Rosistilla oblonga: one gene and its partner. Each later gene encodes a partner of the first gene's protein in a complex. Links are inferred from orthologs where the notes say so. Each region holds a gene or a part of one and is shown on either strand. Other genes may lie near its edges. The genes, in order: nusB and rpsJ.

Region 1 (6,378 bases):
AGAATGTTTGCCAGCAAGCCGAGCGTCAGCGCGATGCCGATCAGTTTCCCCTTCTCGGCGCACCACAGGTAATTCTCAGCGACGATGATCAGCCCGCTCCAGGCGCAGAAGACAAACGCGATCGGCATCACAGCGAGCGCCTGCGTATAACGACCGTCCAATAGATTGTTGAACATCCATGGGGCGATCAACATTCCCACCGCCGAACCAAACGCAAACGCTCCCGAGAGCAGCAACAACGTTTTGCGAAGCCGCAGGTTCACCCGACGCTTCCGCCCCGATTCCCAGTCGGCCGTCAGATAAGGCATCAACGAACCGCCGATCAGAGTCCCCAGGCTGAGCAAAAAGATCGGCAGCAGCCGCGCGCTGAAATACTCGCCGACCATCGCTTGCCCGACGCTGGGCCCACCGACGCTGAAGTGCAGGATCATGTAGCGGTCCGACAAATCGAACAGGTTGCCGATCAGATTGATCGCCCACAGCGAAGCCGCATAAGGAGCGATCCGCCGCGCCAAAGAACGATGCGTCAGCGGGTCATCCGACCGCTGCAGCCCCGACCAATTCCTCATCAGCACCCAAGCCGCCGGGACACATCCCAACATCGCCGCCGCAGCAAAGGTCAGGATCAGCCCTGAAACTCCGCCGCCGATCGCCATCCAGCTGATCGCCAGCAGGGTAAAGCCGACGCTGTGCACGAACTGCATCAGCGACGCGACGCGAACCTGCCGCAATCCGCTGACCAAATGCTCCATGAAATTGAAGATGATCGTCGCCACCAAACAGGTCGCTAGAGCAAACACCGGCTGGACGACGTTGGGGTCGCGAAAGATCAACTCGGCGTATCGCCCAGGGCAAACCAACATCGACACCGCAGCCAGCAGCGTCAACACGGCGGTCCCAAACACGATCCGGTAGATAAAGGCCTGCAATTGGCCGCGGCGACGAAAATGTTCGACGTAGCGGACGATCGATCCCGGCAAACCGAGCAGAAAGATCGGCGTGATCAGATTGATAAAACAGAGCGCCATCGCCCACTGGCCCAGCGTTTCTTCGTCGAGAAACTTGCAGAATCCGATACTACGGGCGAACCCGACGGCTCGCTGCACCACGGTCATCGACAGCGAAACCAACAGCCCTACGGCAAGCGAATCGGCCAAAAACGGCTCTCGCGCCTCGGGCTGGACATTTTCAGATGCAGGGATCGCGGGATTGGATGAATCCATGGAGGCACGGACATTCGGATAACGGATGGGAATTTTGCTGAATAAATCTAGTCTTGCTTTTCTAGGACGCTTGGCTGGAAATATTTTCACGGCAAGCGAAAATTGATGAACGTTCGGATTGCATCGGTTTCAACACCACCGCAGCCGATGCGACAATCATCGCAGGGCCCTTTGCGCAAACGTTATTGCGTGCTTAACTTACGGCCCAACATCAGCAACTTCAGAATTTGGATCTTATGGCAACTCGTCGGCGAGCGCGTGAAGTCACGTTACAGCTCTTATATGAATACGATTTCGGAACCGAGCGTTCGCGCAGCGATCGCGATCAGTTCATCGAAACGCGGATGCGGAATCACCCAGCTCTGTCGGACTTCGCTCGCTCGCTGCTGGGCGGAGTCATGAATAATCGCGGACAAATCGATTCGCTCCTCGCCAGACACTCGTCCAATTGGTCGATCAGCCGGATGGCAGTCATCGACCGCAATATCTTGCGATTGGGGATCTACGAAATCGTCTTCGGCAAAACCCCCGGGCGAGTCGCGATCAACGAAGCGATCGAAATAGCCAAGCGGTACGGCGATCGCAAGAGTCGCGGTTTCGTCAACGGAATCCTCGATCGAATTCTCAGCGAAAGCAAACAGGCGGCCCGGTAGGCGAATCGCGCCCGGAAACGCCCTGTTTAACTTCAGCTGCAAGAATCGGCACGCTACCTGTGAGAAACTGCCACAAAGTCAGGCGATCCCATTAAAAAGTTGTCGCAGTTTTTGGTTCTTGCCCTAAGTTTCCCGCCCTCATTCGATTCTGGCAGCTAGGTTTGATCGCACCATTGGAGTGACGATTCGATTGCCGGAGAGGACGGGTGGAATTCTTAGGATTACTGTTTGCATTAGCCGCAGGAGTGTGGGGTATCTACCTTGCGCACCGCGTCTCGCTGCAAATGCTGGTCCTGGCTGTTTTGATCATCGGAACGGTCTTCGGCCCCAACTTCTTTGCGATCAACGGCCCGATCCAATTCAGCATCGACCGCATCCTGTGGTTTGCCATGCTGGGACTGTTTGTGGTTCGCTGCCTCCGCGACGGCACCCGGCCGATCGAAATGAACCGGATGGATTGGTTGATCGTCGCCTTCGTCGGCTGGCTTCTGCTGAGCCTGATGACAACCGACGCGCCCCGATCGGGGACCGAACCACTCGCTCGCTGGATCTTCTACGCCTTCCTGCCGCTGGGGACCTATTTCGTCGCCCGGTTCTCACGCCTGTCGCGACGCGAACTGCGCATCGTGCAGCGGACCTTCATCGGGCTGGGGATCTATCTGGGGCTGACCGCGCTAGCCGAAAAAGCGGAATTGAAGGCGGTGATCTTCCCTCGCTTTATCATCGATCCCGAATTCGTCGAATTTCTGGGGCGTGGACGCGGGCCGCTGCTGAACCCAACCGGCAATGGATTCCTGTTGTCGATTGCGTTCGCCGCGATGTTGTTGGCGTTTCAGCAACGGAACCGTATCGCCAAGTTCGGGTATGGGTTTGCGATGCTGGCAGCCGCCGGCGGCGTCTATGCGACGCTCACCCGTAGCGTTTGGATCGCCGCAGCCGCTGCGGTTTCGCTGTCGCAGATGAATCGGATCTCCCGGGGGCTACGAATCTGGGCGGTCGCGTCGGCGATCGTCTTGGCGGCAGTCATCGCGATCGGCTTTGGCGACAAGATCCTCCATCTCAAACGCGACAAAAATCTGTCGGCCAGCGCTGCGGCGGAATCGATCGAATTGCGACCGATGCTGGCGATCATCGCTTGGGAAATTTTCAAAGACCATCCGCTGTGCGGCGTCGGGTACGGGCACTATTTCGATTTCAACCAAGAGTACGCGCAGGCCCCTCAGTGGGAGATGCCGCTCCGCAAAGCAACGCCCTACCATCAGCACAACGTCCTGCTGTCGTACCTGGTCGACAGCGGCCTGATCGGCGCAGGTCTGTTCACCATCCTGGTCATCTGCTGGGGATTTACCGGCTGGCAGATCGCCCGCAGTTCGTCGGCCTGTCCCGAGGCACAAAACATCGGCCTGCTGATGCTGGCGACCGTCAGCAGCTATCTGCTCAACGGCATGTTTCAGGATGTGTCGATCATCCCGATGCTGAATATGTATCTTTTTTATGTCGCCGGACTGACAGTGTCGGTCGACACCGTCGACGGCCGCTTGCCCCAGCGGAACTTGGCTCAACAGCGTCCGGCTGCGATTCTTCGCCAACCGGCGACCAGCCGATAAATTCGAAATCGCTTCCATCGGCATAGGTTCGGGCGTCGGGATCGTCTAAGATTGACGGAACTCCCTCCTTGCACACCAGTTAGGAATGGGCACGGAACCAACCGACGGCAGCCCATCGACTGCAATGCGATCGGCCCAGCCAAACCTCCCACCAAAGAACCTTTGACAGGAATTCAAGTGATGTTTACTCGCCACCTGGCCCCGGCCCTCGCAGGCTTGTTTGCCATTGCCGCCAGCTCGCTCAGCGCGCAGGAACCGGCCAAGGTCTCGCCCGAGGCAGCCCCTGTACTGTCCGCGTTTGTCGATCAGATCAAAGCGGCCAAAGCGGTCACCGCCGTATTTAAGACCAGCGAACAAGTTTTCTCCGAAGGCCAAGTTGTCTTCGAAACCAAGACCGATTACTCCGCCGCATCGGCACTCCCTAACAAGTTCGCTCTCCGGGTCGACAGCGAAGAACTGAACGTCGACATCATTTCCGACGGCAAGATGTTGAACATGTTGGTCACCCCCGACGCCTACATCTCCAAAGACAGCCCCGCCACGTTGGCCGATCTGATCGTCGAACCCGGCATGCCCGGCGGACCGATCATCGACGCTCTGTTGGCGATGACGATCCCCAGCGAATCGGCTCGCGAAAGCCTGTTGACCGACGTCACCAGCGTCGAATTGGTCAAACCCGAAGGGGACGCCAAACCAGCTGGCAAGACGTTGCAGCTGAATCGCGCCGACGACAGCTTTGTCCAATTGACGATCACCGACGGCAAGCAACCCAAACTGGCCGGGATGCTGATCGACATGACTGAACTTATCAAGCGAGCCAACCCGCAGGTCCAGAAGACTCCTGGGTTTAAGTTCGTCGTCAACGTCGTCGTTGAAAAGTGGGAATGGGCCGAAGGCGGTCCGGACACCTTCAAATTCGAAGCTCCTAAAGATGCCAAGGCCTTCGCTTCGGTCGAAGCTTTGGTCGAATCGATGGAAGGCGGACCGCACCCGTTGGTCGGCAAACCCGCTCCTGATTTCGAAGCCCCGCTGATGGACGATTCGACCCTGAAGCTGTCCAAGCACCTCGGCAAAGACGTCGTGATCCTCGACTTCTGGGCAACCTGGTGTGGCCCGTGCCGATTGGCGATGCCAGTGATCGCGGAAGTCGCCGAGGAGTTCAAAGACAAAGGCGTCGTTTTGTACGCGATCAACAACGCCGAATCGAAGGCGGAGATCGAAGCCTTCTTGAAGCAGTCGAAGCTGGCGATCACCGTCGCTCGCGACGAGGATTCATCGATTGCGATGACCTACCAAGTCACCGGGTTTCCGATGACCGTGATGATTGGCAAGTCGGGCAAAGTTGAAAACGTTCACCTCGGCTTCCAGTCGCTGGAGAATCTCCGCGAGCAATTGACGACCGAACTGTCGGTCCTCTCCAAGGGCGAAAGCTTGGTCGAGAGCAAAGAATAAGCCGGCCAACGGCTTTGCAGTCAAGCATGCGATCAGCTGACGAGGCTCTCCTCCCGCTGGGAAGAGAGCCTTGCCGATCGCGGATCGTTTTGAACCTCGCGGATCGATGATCAAAGGTCGCGTCAAACACGCGGCCTCGCGGGATCTCAGCTCTCTTCGTCGTCGCCGTCTTGGTCGGCGTTGGCCGCTTCGGTCGCATCCCAAGTCTGAGCGGGATTCACAGCGCGAGCCAAGGCTTGTCGCATCACGGCGATCGGCGGTTCCTTGCCAGTGAACAGCTTGTATTGATAGGCTGCCTGGCGGATGAACATATCGACGCCGGTGACGATCTTGCATCCCTTTTGCCGCGCCAGCTTGACCAGCAGCGTTTGGCCCGGATTGTAGATCGTTTCGAAGACCGTCGTTTCGGCTCGCAGTTGGCGGCCATCGTAAGGCGATTGGTCGAGGTTGGGATACATTCCCAACGGCGTACCGTTGATCAAGATATCGACCTCGGGATCGTGTCGGTTTTCCCAAGCGATCGAGTTGCCGCCGACCGATGCGGCCAAAGCTTCGGCCCGCGCCGGACTTCTTCCGGTGACGATGATGTTCGCACCGCGCTGCCGCAGTCCCCAAGCGATCGCTCGGCAGACACCGCCGGCTCCCAACAGCAACGCCGTCTTGCCGCGAAGCGGTTCGTCCGACGAAGCATCGTGCTCGACCGACTCCATCAAACAATCCATCGCCGCGCGGTAATCGGTGTTGAAACCGCGACGCTTGTCGCCATCGAAGACGATCGTATTGACCGCGCCGATCTCGTGCGCCGAAGCCTCGATTTCGGTCAGGTACTCCATCACCTCTTCTTTGTGAGGGATGGTGACGCTGAGCCCCTTGATCCCCATCCGCTGGCAGTTCTCCATGAAGAAGTCGAGATCTTCGGGAGGAACGCGAAACGGCAGGTAACGATTGTTGAGTTGTTGGTGCTTGAAGCCGGCGTTGTGAATCAACGGGCTGTAGCTGTGCCCGACCGGATCGGCGATCACACCAAACAGGTTCGTATCGGCGTTGATGTTGTCGGCATCGTACAACCGCAGCATCTCCTTCCAACCGACTTGGCCCGGCGCCATCGTCCGCTCCGAATCGATCGACGCGAAGGTCAGCGGCGATCCCCAGCTTCCCTGCAGGATCCGCGTCGGAGTCCCCAGGTCGCCCATGCAGATCCCGATCGTCGGGACGTCGGAGTTTTTGACAAGCTCCATCATCCGGAACGTATCCTCGACGCAATTCGCCATCGTCGCCAGTTTGACCACGTCGGCGTCGCGGCGAGCCAATTCGCTGTGCAGTTCGGCAAGATCGTCGGGCGTCGTCTCAAAGTTGTGATAGCTGACGATGCGTTTGGTCCGCCCGTACCGCGGCACGGTGTGAGCGATGTCTCCCTCGAGATCGACATAGTCGACTCCCGAA
Region 2 (8,124 bases), 4.5 Mb from region 1 along the record:
ATCGACGCCATCGCGGCGACGGTTTTGGGATCGACATCGGCCGGTTGCAAGCGGACCGCCCCATCGGCCAGCATGATATAAAAGCCTTCCGGACGCGACTGCCCCAAGCCAACGAGAGGCTGCTGTGGGTCGTAAGCAAGGTCGTCGGGTTTGGTCCACACGACGGCTTGATCGGGATTCGCTTCGACCGCCATGATCGTATTGGACAACCCATCGGTAATATCGCGGAACCGCGTCGCGCTGTCGTTTTGCATCAGCGTCCCAGAGCCATCCAAGGTCAAGTAGATCGTCTTGCCTGCTGGCAATTCAATACCTGGCGAGGCAAAAACTGCGGGCATCTTCTCGATCAACGCCTTGTTGTGGTCGCTGTCCCAGGGCTCGTCGAGACGGAACTGTTCATAGAGTTCTGTCTGTTCCAAGAAGGGCAGCACGTGAACTCGCCAACTTAGCCCCGTCGGTTTCCCATCGGGCCGAACACGACGTCCTGGCAACGTAGCATAAGTGTCATGATAGTTGTGCATCGCTAAAGCAATCTGCTTCAGGTTGTTCATCCCACTCATGCCTTGAGCCGACATCTGGGCACCCTGAACCGCTGGAATCAGCAGCCCCACATGCAGCGCGGCCTCGACGTCCAGAATGTTATCCATTTGTATCACCAACTGGCCCGCTTCGGCTCGCGGCGTCAGCTCCTGGTACTTCGCACGGATCACCCGCTCGAGATAAGCCTGCACTGGCTGAGCGATCGGGCTGCCGGCCGCTTGAACCCCATCGGTGACTGTCTGCAGCAACTGATTCGCACCAAACTCCAAGGCCTGTTGAGCGATCGCGCCCAGATTGTCAACGGACGAATCGGCGCGTGGCAGCATCTGCAACGACACGTACGGCGACTCTTTAAACGAAACCACTAGGCTAGCTGAATCGAGATGATCCGGAAGCGACTTCAGATTCGCAAGCTGTGGCGGCACGGGAGGCATCTCCGCGAACACGGCTTGAGCGAACAACTGAACCTTGGACATGTCAAACGCGACCAAGGCTTTGCCGCTGCCATGCATCTCGCGCAGCCGGCGACTCAATTTGCTGCTTTCGGCAACCTCGGGCTTGGCTCGCTGCATCGCCAACACCTGTTTGAGCGCAGCCTCCGTTCCCACAAACAACGTGCCGTCGGCGAGCGTCCCGTGGCAGGCAACAAATCCCGACTCACCAACGGTCTTTTGATAGTTAAAGTCGCCGAGGCTCGCACCAGCTGTCTCGACAGGCAACTTGAGCGCCAACTGCTCCCCAACAAGAGGTTTCAACAGCACGCCCCAACAGAGAGCCTGTTCGATAGGCGCGACGCTCAGAAAACCAACTGCCGATTGGATCGCAGCAGGATCGACCCCAAACGCTCCACTCGACAAGCTTGCCAACAGTTCGTGCGGCAGAAATTTCAGCGACTCGTCTTCAACGAGAGCGGCCGGGTCGAAACTGCCAACGAGATACGCGTCCAGCGGGATATGGCGTTGAAGAGCGACCAAGCCCAGGTGCGAATTTCGCTCCAATCGACGATATTCACCAACGATTCCATCGAACTTCTCCGCCTCCTGCGTCTTGCGATACAAGCCCGCAATCTCGTTGAGCGTCATCATTTGCGACTCGACATCGACGCCCAAGCGGTTTTCGATCCTCCGCGTCTCCAACAGCGCCGCCTCGGCATCGGCCAAGCGGTCCAGGTCGCGATAAAAGATCGCTTTGTTGTACAAGATCGTCGCATATCGAACGGTCTCTTTGCCCAACGTCTGCTCATACATCTCGAGCGTCGTATCGTAGGCTTCCTCGGCCTCTTCGTTCTTCCCCGTCTTCACTAATGCAGCTGCCAAACTTCCGTATTCACTGGCCAGCCTTGGAGTGATACCAGCGATCTCGCGACGCGTGGCCAACGCCTCAGGGCCGCTCGCCACCAAGCGGTCGTACTGCTTCGCCCCCATCAGGGCCTCTACTTCTTTCGACGTTTTGAGCGCCGCATTGTAGCGTTCGATCTCTGCGGGAGTCGCTTCCGCAAGACGCTGAGCGCGACGGTTCAGCCAAACCAGATCGTTATAAACTTCCAGCTTCAGATCGGTCCGCCGACGAGCGATGTTGAGCGTCTGGCTGTAGAACTCGGCCGAGCGTTTGTAGTCGCCTAGCTCGTAGAGCGAAAAGGCCAACAGACTGCCGTCCCCTTGCGGCGTCGCGCGATAAGCATTCGCCAGGTCGACGTTGTCAGCCCCCAACTGCTCCTCCGCCATCTCCAACAACTTCACCTCGACGGCAAACAGCTCGGCCAGCTTTTCGATCGCCAGCTCCGACTGTTGCTGTTGCTCGGCATCGCGATACTCGCCGATCAACTGCGATTTCCGCTGAGCCAACGAATCGTAGCTCTCAGGAGCCGCAGCCTCCTTTTCCGCCGCTGGCTGTGCCGGCTGAGCGGTCGCCGCGGGAGACGCCGGAGCCTCGGTGGTGGTGGGCGTCAGGGGCACAGCAGTGACTGCCTGGGCGAACGCCAGACAGGGCGTCCAAATCAATAACAGCAGACAGATAGTTCGGGTCTTCATCTCGACAATTCCGTAGGGTGTTTATCTCGATCACAAGCAAGCACAAGGCGTAGTGACAACAACACCACAGTCACCTTGCCAACGTTTCAGAGCGGGAAAAGCTCGGAGCAGCGTAACACCGCTCCTCACCGCCGCCGCTCATTGTAGCGAGAACCTCACGCAAATGTGGGGGCACTAGGCCCAATCACGAACCGGTCGCGAACGCAGCCGATTCGCTTCGTCATCGCCGATGAACGCTTCGGTTTTCGGGTCGAGCGTCAACTTGCGTTGCAATATCCAGGCGAGGGCTGCAGCGTGGCATGCGACGTGGGATCGCCGCATCACTTCGCCGTTGGCAACCGGCGCTTTGCGAGACTTCACACAATCGAAGAAGTCGCGAGCGTGCGCCGTTACGTCCAGCCCAACCACGCGTTTGTAGTCTCCCACGCGCGTTTGCAAGTCAGCCGGCTTCACGACAATCTCGCCGCTGTCGCCGGTTTCCACCGAACCTTCGGATCCAACAAATCGGACAGGGCAGGTCCCTAACCGCGTGATCCACTTCGGCCCCCGATCGCCAAACGGATCCTTCAAGAAATCGATCACCAACTTCACACCGTTGGCGTACCTGCAGGTGATGTTCGTTTCCGATGGCGTGTATTCGACCGGCAACGTGTCGTCCGAACCGTTTGCCATCTGACACAGGTCGACCGTATGCGCCCCCCAGTCCAACAGCCGAGCTCCCGAATCAAAATCATGATACCCACGCCAGCCACCGCTCACGTACTTGCTGTTGTAAGGACGCCACGGCGCCGGGCCCAACCACATATTCCAATCACAGGTCTCGCGATCTGGCGTCGGTTCGCCCGGCAACCAACTGTTGTCCAGCGAGGGAATGTAGACCGAAGCATAAAGCGTGTGCAATTTGCCCAACGCACCGCTCTGAGCCAATTGGACGGCTTGCTGAAAGTTCGGAACGCTACGCCGCTGCGTCCCCGCTTGGAACACGCGACCGGTCCGCTTCATCGTTTCAGCCAACTGCTGACACAGCTCGATCGTGATCCCACAGGGCTTCTCACTGTAGACATCCTTGCCCGCCTCGGCAGCCAACATCGATGCCGACGCATGCCACCGATCGCCAGTCGCGACGATGACGGTGTCGATATCCTCACGCGCTAGGAGTTCACGAAAGTCGTCGTAGACCACACAGTCATCGTTGCCGTAGTGGCCATCGATGAACTTCTTCCCCTCGACGCGGCGCGACTGCTGAACGTCGGCCAGAGCAACGCATTGCACATCATCGAGCGACAACATCGACTTCAGATCGTACCGACAGCGCGGCCCGATCCCGATCACACCCAATGAAATCTTGTCACTCGGTGCGACGCGAGTCTTACCAAGCACATGGGGAGCGACGACCAATGGCGCTGCGACGGCAAGCGCCGACGTGGCGGCGGAGCGTTTCAGAAACTGACGACGGGAATTTTCGGGGCTGCTTTGCACGGAAGAACTCGCTACAACAGAATGGGGGGGGAGTCTCAAAGCCCCCAAGTTACACCGACCACCCAACCAGACTCAACCGAATTCGCTCCGCCCCGTCACGCTTTACCCAGCCGAAACAAAGCCCCTCGACGGCCCTCAAAACAGGCCACCGAAGAGATCGTCTGAAAAATTCCAATCAAAAGATCTTCTTTGGCGTTGACGATGGCCGAAGCTAACCTTATCTTCATCGCTCCCACGTTGTGGGCGGGCTCAGCGTACCGAACCGGATCGCCGAGCTTTCTGTAGAATTTGCCTTAATCGTTTATGGACTGACTTGCCGTGGCGTCTCCTCACGAAATCATCCGAATCCGCATGGAAGCCTACGATCATTCGATCTTGGACCAGAGTGCGGCCGATATAGTTGATACCGTGAAGCGGACTCACAGTGAAGTTCACGGGCCGATCCCATTGCCGACTCGCATCGAGCGATATACGGTAATCTCTGGGCCATTCGTGAACAAGAAAGCTCGTCAGCAGTTCGAAATCCGAACGCACAAGCGATTGATCGACATTGTCCAAGCCACCGCTAAGACGATCGAAGCTCTCAACAAGTTGAGCTTGCCTGCCGGTGTGGACATCAAGATCAAGGCAACCGCTAGCTAGTTAGCGGCTCACGCGGAGCGTGGCCGACTAAGCAGCAACACCCTATATACTAACGGGCGATTCGCCTGTTTGCTTCAAATAAGATATCGCATTGTGCAGGCCCTGCCTTGCATCGATGCATTACCCGTTTGTTTAACCATTTCGCTGGAACCGCCGTATTGTACGGAAGCTTCAGGGTAACCGCCGAAGTCACTTCGGAAGGCCCCTGTCAAGCAACACGCTCCACGAACTTACTGTTGAGGCGAGGCTGACATGTCGCGAGGAATCCTCGGACGCAAAGTCGGTATGACGCAGTTGTACTCCGACGACGGCACGGCGATCACCGTGACCGTGCTCGAAGCTGGTCCATGCAATGTTTTGCAAGTTCGCACTCAGGAGCGTGATGGTTACCAAGCCGTGCAGCTAGGCTTTTCTGATAAGCCTCGCCGATTGGCCAGCCGCAGCGAACGCGGCCATGTCGCCAAGCTAGACAGCAAGCGACAACGCGACCGCAGCAAGTCGGGCGCAGCTCCAATGGCCAAGGCCGATTGCGAGCCGCAACGCTTTGTTCGCGAAATCCGTGGCGAATCGGGCCTCGAAGTTGGTGCACAAGTCAACGTTGATGCTTTTGCAGAAGTCAAAGCTGTCGACGTCACCGGCACTAGCAAGGGTCGTGGTTTCGCGGGTGTCATGAAACGACACAACTTCTCCGGTCAACGTGCAACGCACGGTGTCAAGAAGGTCCACCGTCACGCTGGTGGTACCGGATGTAGTGCCTCGCCAAGCCGCACCTTCAAGGGACGTCGCATGGCCGGCCATTACGGAAATGCGAAGCACACAAAACGAAACCTTCAGGTTGTGCGTGTCGATGCCGAAAACAATTTGATCATGGTACGCGGTGGCGTTCCAGGTCCGGCTGGTGGATACGTTGTCATCCGCGAAACGAACATGGTCAGGTTGGAAAGATGGCAAGCCTAACAATTTACAACGCAAGTGGCAGCGAAGTCGGCAAGTACGACATCGATCCTGCTGTAATTGCACCACGAATCAGCAAGCAGTTGCTGCACGATGCGTGCGTGATGTACCAAGCGAACGCTCGCATGGGAACTCACCGCACCAAGTCTCGTGCAGAAGTTGCTGGTCACAAGAAGAAGCTGTTCCGTCAAAAGGGAACCGGTAACGCCCGTATGGGTCACAAGCACACCAACGTGCGAACCGGTGGTGGTCACGGCCACGCGATCCGCCCTCGAGACTACAGCTACAAGATGCCTAAAAAGGCGATGCAAGCTGCGACTCGCATGGCGATCGCCAGCAAGATCATCGACCAAGAACTGGTCGTCATCGACAAGCTGGAATTTGACAAGCCAGCGACCAAGACGATGGCCGGCATCCTGAAAGCACTGGGAATCGACGGCAAGACCGCATTGGTCGCAACCGCTGGTCGCTGTGTCAACACGTACAAGAGTGGCCGCAACATCGCAGGCGTTAGCGTCTCGCCCGTTGCCGACCTCAACGCACTGACGGTTATCAAGCCTCACCGAATCTTGATCACCAAAGACGCGTTGGATCGGATCCGCGACGGCGTGTTCAAGCAAGCGGCTGAGAACAACGAGAGTGCATCAGAAGCGGAGGCCTCGTAATCATTATGTCGACCACAACAGAACAACAAGTACGACTCGACGCACACCGCGAAAAAGGTGTGCAACTGGAATCGTACCAAGTCTTGCTGCGACCGCTGGTTACCGAAAAGGGTGTCCACCGCGCGAGCCGCAACAATCAATACGCATTTGAAATCCACAAGGCTGCAAACAAAGACGACGTCCGTGCTGCGGTCGAAGACTTGTTTAACGTCAAGGTTGAAAAGGTTCGCATCCAGAACCGCAAAGGCAAGCCACGTCGCTTCAAGTTCCGCTCGGGTCGCTCCGCAGACTGGAAGAAAGCACTGGTCACCCTCGATGCGGAACACCGAATCGATTTCTTCTAGGATCGCGGAACGCGAGTTCATAGAAGCCAACAGCCGCGAATGGCACAACTGCCAATCGCGTGGAACAAACAAAGTTAAGTTCGTTTAGGTAACGCCGCCATGGGCATTCGAGTATACAAGCCAACGTCCGCCGGCCGTCGCAACGCGTCGGTCAGCGACTTCAAAGAGCTGACGAAGGGTGCAGTCCCTGAGAAACGCTTGTTGCGTCCGAAGCGTAAGACCGCGGGCCGTAACAACCAAGGCAAGATCACTGCACGTCACCGTGGTGGCGGACACAAGCAGATGTACCGCATCATCGACTTCCGTCGCGTCAAGGATAACATCCCTGCGACTGTCGATTCGATCCAGTACGACCCAAACCGTTCGGCTCGTATTGCACTGCTGAAGTACGCCGACGGCGAAAAGCATTACGTCATCGCTCCCGATGGCTTGACGGCTGGCGATCCCGTCCTCAACGGACCCGACGCGCCGCCAAAAGTTGGCAATTGCTTGCCACTGAAAAACATTCCTTTGGGAACCACCGTCTGCTGTGTTGAACTGCGTCCCGGAGCGGGTGCATCGTTCTGCCGGTCGGCTGGAACCGAAGCAACATTGATGGCTCGCGAAGCCGATTGGGCTCAGCTCTCCTTGCCAAGTGGCGAAATTCGCCGCGTGTCGAGCAAGTGCCGTGCGACCATCGGTAAAGTTAGCAACACCGATCACATGAAGGTTGTGCTGGGTAAAGCCGGCCGAGCCCGTTGGTTGGGACGTCGTCCACACGTTCGCGGTACCGCGATGAACCCGATCGATCACCCGCACGGTGGTGGTGAAGGACGAACGAAGGGTGGGCGTCACCCAGTTAGCCCTCAGGGCAAGAATGCCAAGGGTGGTGCGACTCGCCAACGACGTAAACCGAGCAACAGCTCGATCGTACGTCGCCGCCGATCGCGTCGCTACGGCCAGTTGAAATTGATTAAGTAACATTCTGGGCGGTATCGGAGACGACCGGCAGCTTGCCGGTCGCAGATCTGAATCGCCGACACGTTAACACAAAACAGATACGCGAAGAACTATGAGTCGTTCGAGCAAAAAAGGCCCATTCGTTGATCCTAAAGTCTTTGCCAAGGTGCAGAAGCAGCTTGAAGGAGGCAAGAAGGAGCCAATCAAAACGTGGGCGAGAGCCTGCACGATCGTGCCTGAGTTTGTCAATTTGACATTCATGGTTCACGACGGTCGCAAGCACATGAAGGTGCTCGTAAGCGAAGATATGGTTGGTCACAAATTGGGTGAATTTGCTCCGACGCGCACATTCCGTGGTCACGGCGGCAAGAAGAAGTAGGAATTTGATTCATGTCATTCAATGCCTCCCATCGTTATTGTCGCATGAGCGCCCAAAAGGTTCGCCTGGTTGCGGATCTAATCCGGGGTAAGTATGCCGACGAAGCGTTGGATATTTTAAAGTATCAGCCACAACGTGGTGCTCGCATGTTG

Evidence for each region.
Region 2: the proteins of nusB (region 1) and rpsJ are in contact, whole or in part, in a solved structure (PDB 3D3B), measured with the Escherichia coli proteins. The link is inferred for Rosistilla oblonga from one-to-one orthologs.

What each region holds. Positions count from the first base shown.
Region 1 is NZ_CP036292.1:1,562,140-1,568,517, reverse strand. The notes cover bases 254-3,167. They hold nusB (transcription antitermination factor NusB), read left to right. Parts: upstream 254-1,459; coding sequence 1,460-1,876; downstream 1,877-3,167. Other genes in these bases: CA51_RS05600 (O-antigen ligase family protein), read left to right, coding at 2,083-3,167; CA51_RS05610 (lipopolysaccharide biosynthesis protein), read right to left, coding at 254-1,223. Also shown: more of CA51_RS05610, read right to left, coding at 1-253; more of CA51_RS05600, read left to right, coding at 3,168-3,483; CA51_RS05595 (redoxin domain-containing protein), read left to right, coding at 3,664-4,935; aroE (shikimate dehydrogenase), read right to left, coding at 5,082-6,378. UniProt on the Escherichia coli protein: Part of the processive rRNA transcription and antitermination complex (rrnTAC). The complex forms an RNA-chaperone ring around the RNA exit tunnel of RNA polymerase (RNAP).
Region 2 is NZ_CP036292.1:6,099,834-6,107,957, forward strand. Bases 3,349-6,029 are described here. They hold rpsJ (30S ribosomal protein S10), read left to right. Parts: upstream 3,349-4,367; coding sequence 4,368-4,691; downstream 4,692-6,029. Other genes in these bases: CA51_RS21620 (Gfo/Idh/MocA family protein), read right to left, coding at 3,349-4,049; rplC (50S ribosomal protein L3), read left to right, coding at 4,977-5,648; rplD (50S ribosomal protein L4), read left to right, coding at 5,636-6,029. Outside these bases: CA51_RS21615 (DUF1559 family PulG-like putative transporter), read right to left, coding at 1-2,570; more of CA51_RS21620, read right to left, coding at 2,745-3,348; more of rplD, read left to right, coding at 6,030-6,310; rplW (50S ribosomal protein L23), read left to right, coding at 6,316-6,654; rplB (50S ribosomal protein L2), read left to right, coding at 6,754-7,614; rpsS (30S ribosomal protein S19), read left to right, coding at 7,706-7,972; rplV (50S ribosomal protein L22), read left to right, coding at 7,984-8,124. UniProt on the Escherichia coli protein: Involved in the binding of tRNA to the ribosomes. Part of the processive rRNA transcription and antitermination complex (rrnTAC). The complex forms an RNA-chaperone ring around the RNA exit tunnel of RNA polymerase (RNAP).